Regions from separate parts of the Scopulibacillus cellulosilyticus genome, predicted to be linked through region 1. Evidence: riboswitches for the same ligand, from Rfam matches in the RefSeq annotation. Region 1 holds a riboswitch; the other holds the start of a gene.
The links. Region 1 has a riboswitch for FMN ahead of ACFQRG_RS02070 (ECF transporter S component). Riboswitches for the same ligand answer to the same signal wherever they lie in the genome.
Positions count from the first base shown of each region.

Region 1 (7,644 bases):
ATTGCCTTCTGCTGAAAAACAAGCCGGGGACATGATAGCCCACGACTTTATTATTTCTGCTGTTCATGAACATCCAAACGATATTCTGATATTAACTACAGCAAATCAAGGAAATTTAGCAAGGGCTATTGAAAAAGATCCTGAAATCGTTAACTTAGTTGAAGATGTAATCCTTATGGGCGGCGCCGTAACAGTGCCGGGTAATATTACGCCTTATGCGGAAGCGAACATCTACCATGATGCGGAGGCGGCGCAATATACATTCCAATCCGGTATACCGATGACACTTGTCGGTTTGGATGTTACATTAAAAACTTTGCTTAGACGGTCAGTTTTAGATGAGTGGAAGGAAAAAGATACGCTTCTTTCACGTTCATTAGCTCACATGTGTGATTTTTATATGGATGCGTATGCCAAAGAGAATCCAAAATTGAATGGCTGTCCGCTTCATGATCCATTAACTGTTGGTGTGGCCATCGATCCTGCTTTTGTGAAAACTAAAACGATGACAGTTCATGTTAAAACGGAAGGTGCAGCAAAAGGTCAAACCGTCGGTGAAGAAAATTCAAATGGCAACATTAAAGTTTGCCTTGATGTTGATAGTGACCGCTTCGTTTCACATTTCTTAGACAGGGTTGTATCATAATGATTAAAAAGGATCTTCATGAAAAATGAAGGTTCTTTTTTATATGGGATGGGAATTTACCTTTCTTAATTTCTAAGATTAGGTAGAAATAAAATGGGTAAAAGTTAAAATTTCCGCCGATGTCCAAACAACTTTTTCGGGAAAGGCATAGTATGTATTGTGAGAAGCTTGAAGCTATCTCAAACTTCGATAAAGGAGCGATTGACGATATGGACGGATATGCAGGTGGATACGGCGGCGGCGCTGGCTTCGCGTTAATCGTTGTTTTGTTTATCTTATTAATTATTGTTGGTACTGCTTACGTCTGGTAAGCACCGCCTGAATGCTAAATAAAATAAGGCCTTCGCTCATTAGAGCGAAGGCCTTATTTGTTTATTTATACGTTGGGAAAGTATAAATTGGCTTAAGTGTAGATAATTCGACGCAGGAGCCAATTTTAAGTCCCAAGTATAAGGGCAACTAAGCCTCTGTCTAGCCTTTTAAGGCTTGCCAATCGGCAAGTTTTCTTTATTTTTCAGCAGGCACCATCGTCTTGATACGCGATTTAATTCTTGAATAAATGGGCACTGTGATAACTGTCAAAACAATACCTTTAAGTAAATTAAACGGCAGAACCGCAAAGATCACTAAGGTAAACAAACTGTGAATTTCATGGTTAATGCTTTGGCTCATAGCAATAGCCTGATCTGTCGTAAAACCAAGAAATAACGCATAGCTTGGGAAAATGATAAAATAGTTGGCAATCGTCATCACAACGGACATAAAAACTGTTCCAAAAATGAGACCGTACATTAAAGAAGACGCGGTTTTTTTCCTTTTATAAAACCAAGTCCCGGCTATAATAAACAGAGAACCTGCAATAAAGTTAGACATTTCACCAACTGGCACACCTGTTAGTGATCCCGAAATCAAATAGTGTAAAAAGTTTTTCAAAGCTTCGATTAATACACCTGCTGCCGGACCGAATAAAATGCCTCCGATAAGTGCAGGAATATCACTGAAATCCATTTGCAAAAATGCAGGAAAAATCGGCAATGGAAAAGAAATGGTTTGAATCAAAATAGCAATTGCCGACAATAAGGAAATTGTGACTGTTTTCTTTAAAGACGTTTTTTTCATCAGATCACCCCATTTTAATATTTTACCCAGAGTCTGATGATAACGCAGGTACCCGCCAAAAAATACCGCCCAAGGAATACATTCCTTGGGCGGTATTTTATATAGCATAGCTAAATAAATGAGCAAGTAAAAAAACTTAACTCATCATTAAACCATACGTATCATCCTTCTCCCATCCAGACTGTACTGTCGGTACTAGATTCTCACTAGATCCTGCCTTAACGGCTCGCGGACTTAGAGGCAAACCTCATCACCGCCGGTCGGGAATTTCACCCTGCCCTGAAGGAACGTCTTCATTATTTAATTCAATATTTATTATATATGATATTTCATCTTTTTTACAATCCTTTTGCACGATTTTTATTAATTCCTTAACCAATAACTTCAATTACTAAGAAAAAAGGATTTGGAGAAAATATTCATCAAAACAGTTGACTAATTTGCCATTTTTGAATACATTATTAGTGAGCATAGTTTTTCCCTAAGGAAACTTTTTTGTTAACGGGTTATTTTTAGGTGGGGAGGAAACTTTTTATGAGCAGTAAAACTTTATCGCAAAAATACGATATATCAAAAGAAGAAACAAATAAACATACAAATAGTCGTTCAGCGATGGCCGCATTAAGAGGGGATGTCAAAGGTATAAAAAGACTTTTGCCATTTCTTGGGCCGGCTTTTATAGCATCAGTTGCTTATATTGATCCCGGTAACTTTGCAACCAATATTACTGCTGGATCACAGTACGGTTACTTGCTTTTATGGGTCATTGTTGCGTCTAATTTAATGGCTGTCCTTATTCAATCATTATCGGCTAAACTAGGGATAGCAACGGGGAAGAATCTGCCGGAAATAGCGAGAGAGAGGTTCTCCAAAAAAACTTCAGTGTTTCTTTGGATACAAAGTGAACTCGTTATTATGGCCACAGACTTAGCCGAATTTATAGGTGCGGCGCTTGGCGTGTATTTATTGTTTCATATTTCGATGATTCCGGCTGCTGTCATTACCGCTATCGCTTCATTTGCGCTGCTTGAATTACAAAGAAAAGGTTACCGTCCTTTAGAAGCAGGTATAGCGGTAATGGTCTTTATCGTTGTATTAGCTTTCGTTTGCCAAGTTGTTCTGGCCAAACCTGATTCAATGTCTGTTCTCGAAGGGGCATTAATCCCTAGGTTTCACGGCGTACAAACTGTGCTGTTGGCAACGGGTATCCTTGGAGCGACGGTTATGCCGCACGCCATCTATCTTCATTCTCACCTTACGCAAAATCGTGTGGTCGGTCAAAATGAAAAAGAAAAGCGGCAAATATTCAGATTTGAATTTATTGATATTGTCATTGCAATGATCATTGCCGGCGCCATCAATATGAGCATGCTTATTGTTGGTGCAGCACTCTTTCATAAACATGGACTGCTTGTTGAAGATTTAGATGTTGCTTTTAATAAGTTTGGGCAATTGGTCGGTCCGACTTCCGCTATTTTATTTGGACTCGGTTTGTTAATAGCCGGGTTATCAAGTTCATCGGTTGGAACCATGTCGGGTGATGTGGTTATGCAAGGCTTTATTAAAAAACGCATTCCTATTTATTTAAGAAGATTTATTACCATGATTCCGCCGCTTGCCATTATCATATTCGGTGTTAATGCGACTTACGCCTTAGTCATGAGCCAAGTTGTGTTATCGTTTGGTATTGCTTTTGCACTTGTACCTTTGATTATGTTTACAAGTAATAAAAAGATAATGGGCGGACTGGTTAATCATAAATGGACGACAACTTTAGCTTGGATTGTCGCTGTGCTTGTTATCTTGTTAAATATATTTTTGCTGTATCAAACAATTTTTGGATAAAAGTAAAACTCGCCACCCAATTGGCGAGTTTTTTACATAAGGATATTGCTTATTCAGTTTGATCGGTATTTATTTGACAGATTGTTCAACGTCAACATATCCGGCGCCGTAAACATTTGGGTCATCGCCAAGTTTTTTTGCGCCTTTGATTAACATTTCTTTGACTTGATCCGGTGTTAAATCTTTTTGGCTCTCGAGTAAGAGGGCAACAGCACCGGCACATATAGGGGTTGCCATGGATGTTCCTGATAATGAAAGATAATTTTCATCAACTCTGCTTGACTTTTGCGTCTTATCAAGGAATGATGATGGCGAACGAAGAGAGATAATATTAACGCCTGGTGCAACGATATCAGGCTTTTCAACTCCGTAAATGGTTGGTCCGCGGCTTGAAAATTTGGCTATGATATCATCATTCGTATTATTAGTGTTTTTATCATCCATGGCGCCTACAGTAATGACTTTATTACTGAGTCCGGGGCTTGAGATGGTCTTAGGGTCAGGACCCTCGTTCCCTGCAGCGACACAGACAACAATACCGCTGTCCCAAGCTTTTTCCACTATACTTACCATAGGATCTGAATCCTCGCTATTCATCTTCTCAGGCGATCCGCCCAATGACATTGAAATAATATCAATTTTATGTTCATGATTATCATCTTCATTGTAATCAATACACCACTGGACGCCGTCGATGATAGTGGAAAGAGAGCCGGAACCCATTTTGTTTAATACTTTAACTCCTATGAGATTTGCTTCCGGCGCCGATCCGGCATATTTCCCTTCAGACAAAGCGCCATTTCCGGCGGCATCTCCTGCACAATGGGTACCATGTCCATTATCATCATACGGCTTTGTTTTATTGCCTACAAAGTCTTTAAAATGAATAATCCGGCCTTCTAAGTCTTTATGCGGGTAAATGCCAGTATCGACGATGGCGATGTTTATACCTTTACCAGTTAATGTTGTATTATTCTTTTTAACATTGTCAGCGTGAATAGTAGGAACGGCTACATTTAATAGTGCGTGAACCTCTCTATCAAAGTGGATTTTTTTGATGCAGTCACAAGTCGTCAGCAGTTTTTCGATAGACATTGGCGTTAATTCCGCGCTGCAACAGGAAATCCTTGAATAATGGCTCTTGACTTTGCTTTTTTTATGGCTTTGAACAATCTTGTTGACGCTGTCGATGCCTTTAAGAAAAACCTTTTCATTGTGAAACTCGATAATGACTGGGATCTTCTTAGTTTTTTTAAGGCGTGATTCCAAACTTTTATGCAAAAAACACGGGGTTAATTTAAATGGACGATACAAATTAACAAGCTGATGCCTTAACTCGCGGTCGAGACGATGTCCGTGCTGCCGGACAAGTTTTACCATAGAAAACCCAAACAACTATGACACTCCTTATATTTCATATTCACTTGTAATCTATGAAATAAAGGAGACAAGGGTAAGGGTGTTTTACTCTTAATAGAAAAGAAAAGGTGAATGGATAGCGCCTTTTCTGTGAAAATAGTTTTTTAAATTATAATAAAATGTAATATGTCTATTAATTAAAGTAAAAAGAAAAAGAAACCGGTCTTCCTGTATTTCAGAAAACCGGTTTCTTAATTAATATATGATTAGTGAACAGCCGCTTCTTTTTCAAGAGCTTTTTCAACTGTGACATATTCATAGCCAAGATCATTTGCAACGACTTCGAAAGTGATTTCACCATTGAGAACATTTACGCCGCATTTTAGAGCTGCATTTTCCGTAATCGCTTTAGTTACACCTTTATTTGCGATTTCTACTGCATATGGAATCGTTACATTCGTTAAGGCAATGGTTGATGTTCTTGGAACTGCACCAGGCATATTAGCAACAGAGTAATGAACAACCCCATGTTTTTTAAATGTCGGTTCATCATGAGTTGTGACATGGTCGCAAGTTTCAACAATGCCGCCTTGGTCGATGGCAACATCGACAATCACAGACCCAGGTTTCATTGAACTAACCATTTGTTCTGTTACAAGCTTAGGAGCCTTTGCGCCAGGTATTAAAACGGCACCGACTAAAAGATCAGCATTTGCTACGGCTTCAGCGATGTTGAATGGATTAGACATTAATGTTGTGATTTTATTGCCGAAAATATCATCTAATTGACGTAAGCGATCTGCGCTTAAATCAAGAATGGTTACATCAGCACCTAAACCGACTGCCATTTTTGCGGCATTTGTTCCGACCACACCGCCGCCGATAATCGTTACTTTTCCTCGGCTTACGCCTGGAACGCCTGAAAGCAGAATGCCCTGCCCGCCGTATGTTCTTTGTAAGAACTGTACGCCGACTTGAATAGACATTCTTCCGGCAACTTCACTCATTGGAGTAAGAAGCGGCAGAGTTCTGTTAACTGTAACCGTTTCATAACCAATTGCTGTAACACCGCTTTCTTTAAGGGCCTTTGCAAGTGATGGCGCTGCAGCCAAGTGTAAGTAAGTAAATAAAATTAACCCAGGACGGAAATATTTGTATTCGCTTTCAAGAGGCTCTTTTACTTTTAAAATCATTTCAGCGTCAGCCCAGACCTTTGCGGGACTTTCAATAATGATGGCACCTGCATTTACATATTGTTCATCTGTGAAACCGCTTCCTATTCCAGCGCCTTTTTCAACTAACACAGTATGCCCGGCATTTAAGAAAGATACAACTCCAGCCGGCGTAAGAGCAACACGATTTTCATTGTTTTTAATTTCTTTAGGTACACCAATAAACATCCCAATTTCCCCCTTTAGCATTGAATGACTTTGTTACGTTGTGCTTTTGGCTTTAGTATAGAATGTTTATTTAATAATTTCTTTGTTTTAAAAAGAGAAAGACGGGATTCGCTTTTGGTGAAATCCACAAAGTGTTTTGGCTTGCCAAACGCCAAGTTTTCTTTATCGCAGATATTTTTCCAGTTTTCCATCAAGGTATAGCATCATTTTTTGATTTGGATCCTTAAAATCAATGTCGCCGATTTCCGAAATTCTTTTTAGACGGTAAGTCAATGTATTGGGGTGAATAACTAATTCCTTCGTCGTTTCTGAAATATTAGTGTCATTGTCAAGGTATACTTTAAGTGTTTTAGCAAGGTTAGAATTATGCTTTTTGTCATATAAATGAAGTTTCTTCAGAGATTGATTTTCATATCCTTCGTTTTTGTATTTTTCCAAAATAACATCAAAAAGCTGATAGATGCCCAGTTTTTGATAATAAAAGATACTTTGCGTTTCAGCAGAGAATTTTTCTTTAATTGACAGGACGGTCAACGATTCCTGATAAGCCCTTTTCATTTGTTGATAATCCTCAAAAATGCTGCTTGCACCAACTTGGACTTCTGTTATTTTGTAGCGTTCAAGCAATTTCCCAGTGAAGGATGTAATAAAATGGTTCAGTTCATCTAAAGGTTTATCAACCTTTGGTACGGCAACAAGTAAAATAAGCTGGTTAAAGTCAACAGTATGAAGCATAGTTTTCAAATGTTGGCTCGTTTTTAACAGATAGTAGATTTGCTGCTCCTCTTTTCGGGTTATACCGTGTAGAAATTTGAAGACAATCACGGCGTAACAAGGCGATGGTGTGATTTTTAACGCTTGGAACTGTTCGTTTATCGTTTCTGGTACTTTTAAATGTCCTGTTAACAACTGCCAAAAAAATTCTTGCGAGCGATTTTCGTTTTTACGTTTCCGGACGTGCAGCTGTAAAAGCTCATTTTTGCCTGCCTCGGCAGCATTTTTTAATAAGCCCATTTCATTCTCACTTAAACATTTATCTATTTCTAATGCCCAAATAAACCCAATGACCTCATCTTGTTTCCATATGGAAATCGCTACTCTGTTGCCAAGCCCAATTTCATCCATACTTTTTATCCGAATGGGTTCTTTCGTTTTCAATAGTGCGGGTATGGTTCCTTCTTTCCATAATTGATTAATGACTTTTTCAGGTACCCTTCGGCCGATGATCGTGGCAATTCTTGCTGGATCGGTTCTTTCATCATGTGTGCTATAGGC
Region 1 covers NZ_JBHTCO010000002.1:203,407-211,050, forward strand. Annotated here, with positions in the region: gene ACFQRG_RS02060 (nucleoside hydrolase) at 1-646, shown strand, start outside; gene ACFQRG_RS02065 (YjcZ family sporulation protein) at 856-957, shown strand; gene ACFQRG_RS02070 (ECF transporter S component) at 1,154-1,768, opposite strand; FMN riboswitch at 1,926-2,056, opposite strand; gene ACFQRG_RS02075 (Nramp family divalent metal transporter) at 2,300-3,610, shown strand; gene ACFQRG_RS02080 (S8 family peptidase) at 3,680-5,005, opposite strand; gene ald (alanine dehydrogenase) at 5,236-6,369, opposite strand; gene ACFQRG_RS02090 (PucR family transcriptional regulator) at 6,532-7,644, opposite strand, start outside.

Region 2 (7,644 bases), on a different contig from region 1:
TATAAGCCCTCTGTCTTCTTGGTCAAGTTCATTCTTCATATCATTTATTACATTTTTAATGACCGTTTCTTCTTGACCCAGAACAGCTTTTAGTTGTTCCATTGAGAGACCTTCGTCCCCGGTAATATAGAGCAGTCCTTCAATAATGGCTTTCATTTCATTTAATTGCAACTGTTTCGGCCCCTTCCGCTAAACAAATCGAAAAGTCTTGGAAATTATGATCTTGAGTACAGACGATTTGCTTTTTTTTCATTAATTCTAAAAGAGCCATAAAAGTCACAACGATATGCGACCGATTAGGATATGGGAATAGGGATTCGAAGGATACAGGTTCTTTGCTTCTTTTTAATACTTCTATCACTTCACCCATCCTTTTACCGATTGGCAATGATTGACGCTGTATTTTGGCGTTCAGCGGTTGATTGAGCTTCTTTCGTTTAAATATCCCTTGAAAAGCGGATACCATATCATAAATGGTAACATTTGATACTTGCGGTTGAGTTTCCGTCATTAAATGACTGAGATTACTTGGCGGCTTGGTATAATGCATGCTTTGTTCCTGTTCCCGCTCTTTTAAAATTTGTGCAGCTTGCTTATACTGCCGGTATTCTAATAATCTCCTCATTAATTCTTCCCGAGGATCATCCTCAATGTCCATTACAGGTCCTTCTAAATCGTCCTCTAAAGGTTCCGGTTTGGGCAAAAGCATTTTACTCTTCATTTCAATTAATGTAGCCGCCATTACTAAAAATTCACTGGCAACATCTAATTCAAGAACTTGCATTTGATGTATAAAATCAAGATACTGTTCTGTAATTTTGGCAACAGGAATATCATATATATCAATTTCCAGTTGTTTAATTAAATGCAATAACAAATCCAACGGACCTTCAAAGGCGTCAATTTTAATTTTATATTCCAATATTCATCATCCCGACCGTCATTAAGCTGACGGTATTATAGCATAATCGAAAACATTCGGGCAACGAGGTTTATTAAATCTATAAAAATTTTTTACCATAAACACGGCATAAAATTCAACGACATAATAGACGAAAGCGGTATTGCGAAAATTTCTTTTTTTAGAAACAAATAATTTTGCATCGATTTAACTTCATTATCATAAACTTCAAATTTATTGATATATAAGTAGTTATGATCGAGATCAGCTATCATAGCTCTTTCAACAGCCCCGTCAGATGTCTCGACCTCGACGGTTTCTCCGACCGATTGAGCACAAAGATTATAGTAATATTCAGCTGACATTGCTAACCTCCTCACTCCCTCATAAATTATCCTCTCACAATTGGGGATGGAGAAAAAGGTATTTATGCAGGTTCAAAAAACCTTTATGATAAACTATGCAAAAAGGGGCTTATATCAATAGTCGTATATATGAGGGTAAGTGCGGATTTTATTATATAAAGGTACTTTGATACCTTCTAAACGAATGAAAAGAAGCTCAAAGATATCTATCCCTATTAAAATGGTTTAAAACAGGGATAAATGTCAATGAGCTTTTTATAATACTAAAAATCATAGATAAACAACATTTTGTATATACAAATATTTAAAGGATTTAACTTTCCAATTTTTACGGAAAAATATTTTAATCAAATACATGGAAAGATGTAACTGAAATCATATTATTTGGGGTAAACCAAGCAATATGGCCAATGATAACTTGATACAGCATGAGCTTCATAAGCGGGAATCCACTGACTAAACGGATTCGTTCTTTTTAATACAATTTTTATAAAAATCATACACCTGTCTAGTTGGAACAATCGTATATTCATCGCCCAGGAATTGATGAAGCGAGATAATCATTTTCTTTCCGATACCTTGTCCGCGATATGATGGATTGACACTTACATGGTGAAGCTCGGCCTTATTTTCTTGAAGCTTGATGCCAATAATCCCTATAATGTCCTCTTCCTTCCAAAGAAAGAGCTGCCAATCCTTTTGCTCTTCATAAGTTTTCATTGTTTGCCGCAGCTTCTTCAAATCTTTTTCTGACGGAACAAAGGACAATAATCCCATAGCTATTTTTTCATAGCTTTTCTTATAGCGAATTAACATAATAAACCCCTCAGCTTACTTCTAAAAAATCAATCTTTCCATAATTAATTTATGATACAAGTTCAAAAGGTTCCTTAGCCTTTTTGAACATCATTAAATGATACCTATGTGATATATTATAACCAATCTTGAAAAAAATGTGCATCATTAATTTGATAATGCACGATTGAGGCTTGCCATTTCAATAGCTGCTAAAGCAGCTTCGCACCCTTTATTGCCTGCTTTAGTACCAGCACGTTCAACAGCTTGTTCAATCGTATTTGTTGTTAACACACCAAAAATAACAGGAATACCGGATGATAAAGAGATATCCGCTATACCTTTAGCTGCGCTATTGCAAACATAATCGAAATGCGGCGTTGCCCCGCGAATGACTGCGCCTAAAGTAATAACTGCGTCATACTTGCCGGTATCGGCACATTTTTTGGCGGCCCATGGAATCTCAAATGCACCCGGTACCCAAACGATATCAATATTTTCTTCTTTTCCGCCGTGACGCCTAAGCGTATCTTTGGCACCTGCCAACAGCTTTTCAGTAATAAAATCATTAAACCTGGCAACTACAATTGCTGTTTTTATTCCTTCCGCTGATAAATGTCCTTCAAAGATTTGTCCCATGATATTAACCTCCGTTAACTTTTATATTTATTATGTGTCATCTATTTTTAACAGTGAATAAGATGTCCTAACTTTTCATGCTTAGTTTTAAGATAGCGAATATTGCTTTTGTTTGCCGGCATCTCGAGAGGCACCCGCTCTTCTATTTCTATACCGTACTTTGTCAATCCTTTAATTTTACGAGGATTATTTGTCAGCAAACGAATATATTTAATACCAAGATCTTTTAAAATATGTGCGCTTACCTCGTAATCTCGTAAATCTGGTGCAAATCCTAACTTTTCATTTGCTTCAACGGTATCATATCCTTGTTCTTGAAGTTTATAAGCTTTCAATTTATTTAACAGACCGATACCGCGGCCTTCTTGACGCATATAAATGAGAACGCCTTGACCGGCATTTTCAATCTGTGAAAGCGCCGTATGCAATTGAGGTCCGCAATCACATCGATGTGATCCGAAAATGTCACCTGTTAAACATTCAGAATGCACCCTTACCAGTGTCGGCCTCTCAGAAGAAATATCCCCTTTAACAATGGCTAAATGCTCTTTGCCGTCAATCTGATTTGAATAGGCAATAATTTTAAAATCACCGTAGTCGGTCGGCAAGTCAACAGCGACTTCACGTTTTACCAGCGGATCGTGTTCCTTTCGATATTGTATTAAATCTTCTATAGTAATCATTTTTAAATGAAATTGATCTGCGATTTTCCTTAAATCAGGAACTCTGGCCATCTGACCATCTTCTTTCAAAATTTCGCATATCACACCGGCTGGACGGGCACCTGACAAACGGGCGAGGTCTACCGCCGCTTCCGTATGTCCCGCTCTTCTTAACACACCGCCTGACTTGGCAATGAGCGGAAAAATATGACCCGGCCGTTTAAAATCACAGGCTTCGGCAAATGGGTCTACCAAAGCTTGGATCGTTTCTGAACGTTCAAAAGCTGAAATCCCGGTTGTTGTGTTTTTATGGTCAACACTTACTGTAAATGCAGTGCCATTAGAATCTGTATTATGGTCAACCATCGGACTTAATTGAAGTCTTGAGGCTGTTTCTTCATCAATTGGCGCACAAAGCAATCCGCGGCCTTCGGTAACCATAAAATTAATCACTGCAGGTGTCGCTTTATCAGCTAATGCGAGAAAATCTCCTTCATTTTCGCGGTTTTCATCATCACAAACGATAATCACACTGCCTGCTTTTAAATCTTCAATCGCTTCTTCAATAGAATCAAAGAGTTGTCCTTGTTCTGCTTTTTTATCCATTGATAAACCCGCTCTCTTTTAATTTTGTTATCGTTAAACCTTGTGAATCCTCGCTGCTGTCGCGTTGCTGAATAAATTTCTCAATATACTTGCCGACAACGTCTGTTTCAATATTAACAATATCATTAACGCCTTTTTCCCCTAATATTGTATGAGTCATCGTGTGAGGAATAAGAGAAATCAAAAATTCATTTTCATTTAAACCAAAAATAGTTAAGCTCGTTCCATCAACCGTAACTGAACCTTTATATACCATGTAATGTGATAACTGTTCAGAGACTTTTATCGTGTAGTAAACAGCGTTATCTACGGCTTCCTTTTTTGTTATCATACCAATTCCATCAACATGCCCTGAAACAATATGGCCGCCAAGCCGGCCGTTAGCCGCCATCGCCCTTTCTAAATTCACTTTAGAGCCTGTCCGGCATTGGCTGAGGGATGTTGCTTTTACCGTCTCAGGCATTAAGTCAACGGTAAAAATACTGTCCTGAAAATGATTAACCGTTAAACAGACACCGTTAACCGCTATACTATCGCCTAATGAAACATCCTTTATAATTTGCGGAGCTTCAATCGTCATAACGACAGCATCTCCTGATTGCTCAATCATTCTTATTGTCCCTATTTCTTCAATAATTCCGGTAAACATGTTAATTATTCCCCCTTTACATGAGCAACAATTTTCAAATCGTTCCCTATCTTTGTCATTTCTTCAAATTCCAGAGGCAGCGCATCTGCCAGACTGGCTGCACCTTTTCCGCCAAAAGCTGTTAAAGCATCCTGACCGCCTATAATTTTTGGTGCGATATAAGCGATGATTTGATTCACTTTACCTGTTTGAAGAAATGCGTCATGGACACTTGAGCCTCCTTCTACAAGCAAGGTAACGATTTCTTTTTGGCCTAAAAAGGTGAGAACGTTATAAATGGATAAATTTTCAAAATAGTATATATTGGCACCCCGGGTTTTTAAGTCCGCTGCTTTTTGACTATTTTCATGCTCTTTAGAAGTTAAAATCCATGTTGGCGCAAGGCCATCATTTACTATAATTGCCTCGATCGGTGTTCTTAAATGGCGATCCAATATGATCCGGATAGGGTGACGGCCTTGATGATCGTCAAGGCGCGTTGTCAGTGACGGGTTATCAGCTAACACAGTACCAATGCCAACTAAAATCGCATCGTGTGTATGCCTTAAGTAATGTCCGTCCTTTCTCGCTTCTGGGCCGGTAATCCACTTACTTTCACCGCTTGCAGTTGCCATTTTCCCATCTAAGCTGACAGCCATTTTTATTGTTACATAAGGTTTTTTGGTTTTAATATAATGAAAAAAGCTTTGATAATATTGACGAGCCTCATCCTCCATGACTCCAACCGTAACCTCAATTCCGGCATCTTCTAATTTTTTTATACCTGTTCCGGCAACTTGAGGATTGGGATCAACTGTTGCAATAACAACCCGCGAGATATCCTTTTCAATAATTAAATCAGCGCACGGCGGCGTTTTCCCAAAATGGCTGCAAGGTTCCAGCGTCACATATATCGTTCCGCCTTTCGCCTTTTGACCCGCCATATTTAAAGCATGTACTTCCGCATGTGCTTCTCCAGCTTTTAAATGAGCACCTAAACCGACGATTCGACCATGATTAACAACAATAGCTGCTACGGCAGGATTCGGGCTTGTTTGTCCTGAGGTTCCTTTAACCATATTTAAAGCCAATGACATGTACTCAATATCAGACACACTCTTCACTCCCTTCATAAGAAAACAATGAACACCAAAAACCCCGAGAACAATTGTCCTCGGGGTTCAAACGATTCCATAGGAAATAAGCCATAAAAATAAGCATAGATAACCTATTTTTATAGTATCCGTTATGATTCGCAGTTTTACTTATACTATCTCTTATCTTATATATCTATGATTAGTCCTTAAACAATATACATAGATATAAATCCTGATAGTATCAGAAAACATCGGCCTTCTCCCATCCAGACTTTTACTGTCGGTTCTGGTTTTTCACCAGATCCACCGCTTGAGTTTCACTCGCACGGGTCACGGACTTAGAAGCAGAATTTGCTTCATCACCGTCGGTAGGGAATTTCACCCAACCCCGAAGGCATACTTATATTCAATTAGTACATGTTCAACATCACTGTTTGTAAATCTATTATACACAAAAAAGCTGTCTTTTGTCTAATTATTAACTAAAACTGATTGAATCAGCGGTAATTCATGTTTAATTAAATCCTCGTATGTTTCTCTTTGAATAACCAGTTGTGCTGATCCATTTTCGACAAATACGACCGCAGGTTTCGGAATACGGTTATAATGGTTTGCCATCGCATATCCGTAAGCTCCTGTACAAAAAACAGCAAGAATATCGTTAGGCTCTGTTACTTTCGGCAGTTTAGCATCCCAGATTAAAATATCTCCGCTTTCGCAGCACTTACCCGCAACCGTTACTGTATCATCAGCGGGTGCCAGTGCCTTATTAGCTACCATGCATTCATATTTAGCCTGATAAAGGGCCGGTCTCAGATTATCCGTCATTCCGCCATCTACAGAAATATACTTTCTTGTTTGGGGAATATCTTTGAAAGCACCTATCGTATAAAGGGTTGTTCCCGCTTCACCAACTAAAATTCTGCCCGGTTCCACCCAGATTTCCGGATAAGCCATACTAAGCCTGTTACATTCTTCAATAACCGTATCGACAATTGTATCAACAAATTTTTCAATCATTAGCGGTTCGTCTTCTTCAGAATATTTAATACCAAAGCCGCCGCCCACATTTAAAACATTCAACTGAAAACCATATTGTTTTCTCCATTTATCAAACTTCTGAAACATTTTGTTAATTGCTTGCGCAAAACTTTTATCATTAAAAATTTGCGAGCCAATATGGCAATGAAGCCCCTTTAATACAATATTCGGCGAATCACTGGTCATCTGTATCGCCTCTTCTAAGCTGCCGTTATTAAGGTTAAATCCAAATTTAGAATCCTCTTGACCAGTCATAATGTAAGTGTGGGTATGTGCTTCGACACCGGGCGTCGTCCTTAAAAGAACATCAATCGTTTGATGACGTTCCGCGCAAAGTTGATCCAATAAAGTTAATTCATAAAAATTATCAACAATAATTGTTCCTATTTTTTCATCTAAAGCCAGTTTAAGTTCATCCGGTGTCTTATTATTTCCATGAAAGTGAATCCGTTCAGGCGGAAATCCCGCCTTAACAGCAGTATACAATTCACCTCCGGATACAACATCCAATGATAAATCTAATTCATTTATAAGTTGTATCATGGCAATTGAGGAAAAAGCTTTGCTGGCATATGCCACTTGCCACGGTACTTCACGCCGCGAAAAAGCTTTTTTAAATTCTGCCACCTTTTCCTTAATTAATGCAATATCGTAAACATATAGCGGTGAACCATATTCCCTAACTAACTTTACAGTGTCTACACCGCCAATTGTAAGATGACCATTCTCATTAACTTCTTGTGTGCCTCGCATAAAAAATATTCCCCTTTCCTAGGCGGGCACTACTCCAACATGATGAAAATAAAGGAAACTTGGCTGGTGACAAGCCTCCCGGCGAAGTCAACCGCTTAGTACTCCAGAGCACAAGTCTCACTAGCTCACTCTGATCGCAGACTCGCTTTGCTGCTCT
Region 2 covers NZ_JBHTCO010000001.1:114,950-122,593, reverse strand. Annotated here, with positions in the region: gene scpB (SMC-Scp complex subunit ScpB) at 1-171, opposite strand, end outside; gene ACFQRG_RS00620 (segregation/condensation protein A) at 158-922, opposite strand; gene ACFQRG_RS00615 (hypothetical protein) at 1,015-1,266, opposite strand; gene ACFQRG_RS00610 (GNAT family N-acetyltransferase) at 1,723-2,082, opposite strand; gene ribH (6,7-dimethyl-8-ribityllumazine synthase) at 2,230-2,700, opposite strand; gene ACFQRG_RS00600 (bifunctional 3,4-dihydroxy-2-butanone-4-phosphate synthase/GTP cyclohydrolase II) at 2,748-3,968, opposite strand; gene ribE (riboflavin synthase) at 3,961-4,617, opposite strand; gene ribD (bifunctional diaminohydroxyphosphoribosylaminopyrimidine deaminase/5-amino-6-(5-phosphoribosylamino)uracil reductase RibD) at 4,623-5,711, opposite strand; FMN riboswitch at 5,944-6,093, opposite strand; gene lysA (diaminopimelate decarboxylase) at 6,165-7,487, opposite strand.
Region 2: it holds a riboswitch for FMN, as region 1 does, so the genes downstream of both, ribD (bifunctional diaminohydroxyphosphoribosylaminopyrimidine deaminase/5-amino-6-(5-phosphoribosylamino)uracil reductase RibD) here and ACFQRG_RS02070 (ECF transporter S component) in region 1, are expected to answer to the same signal.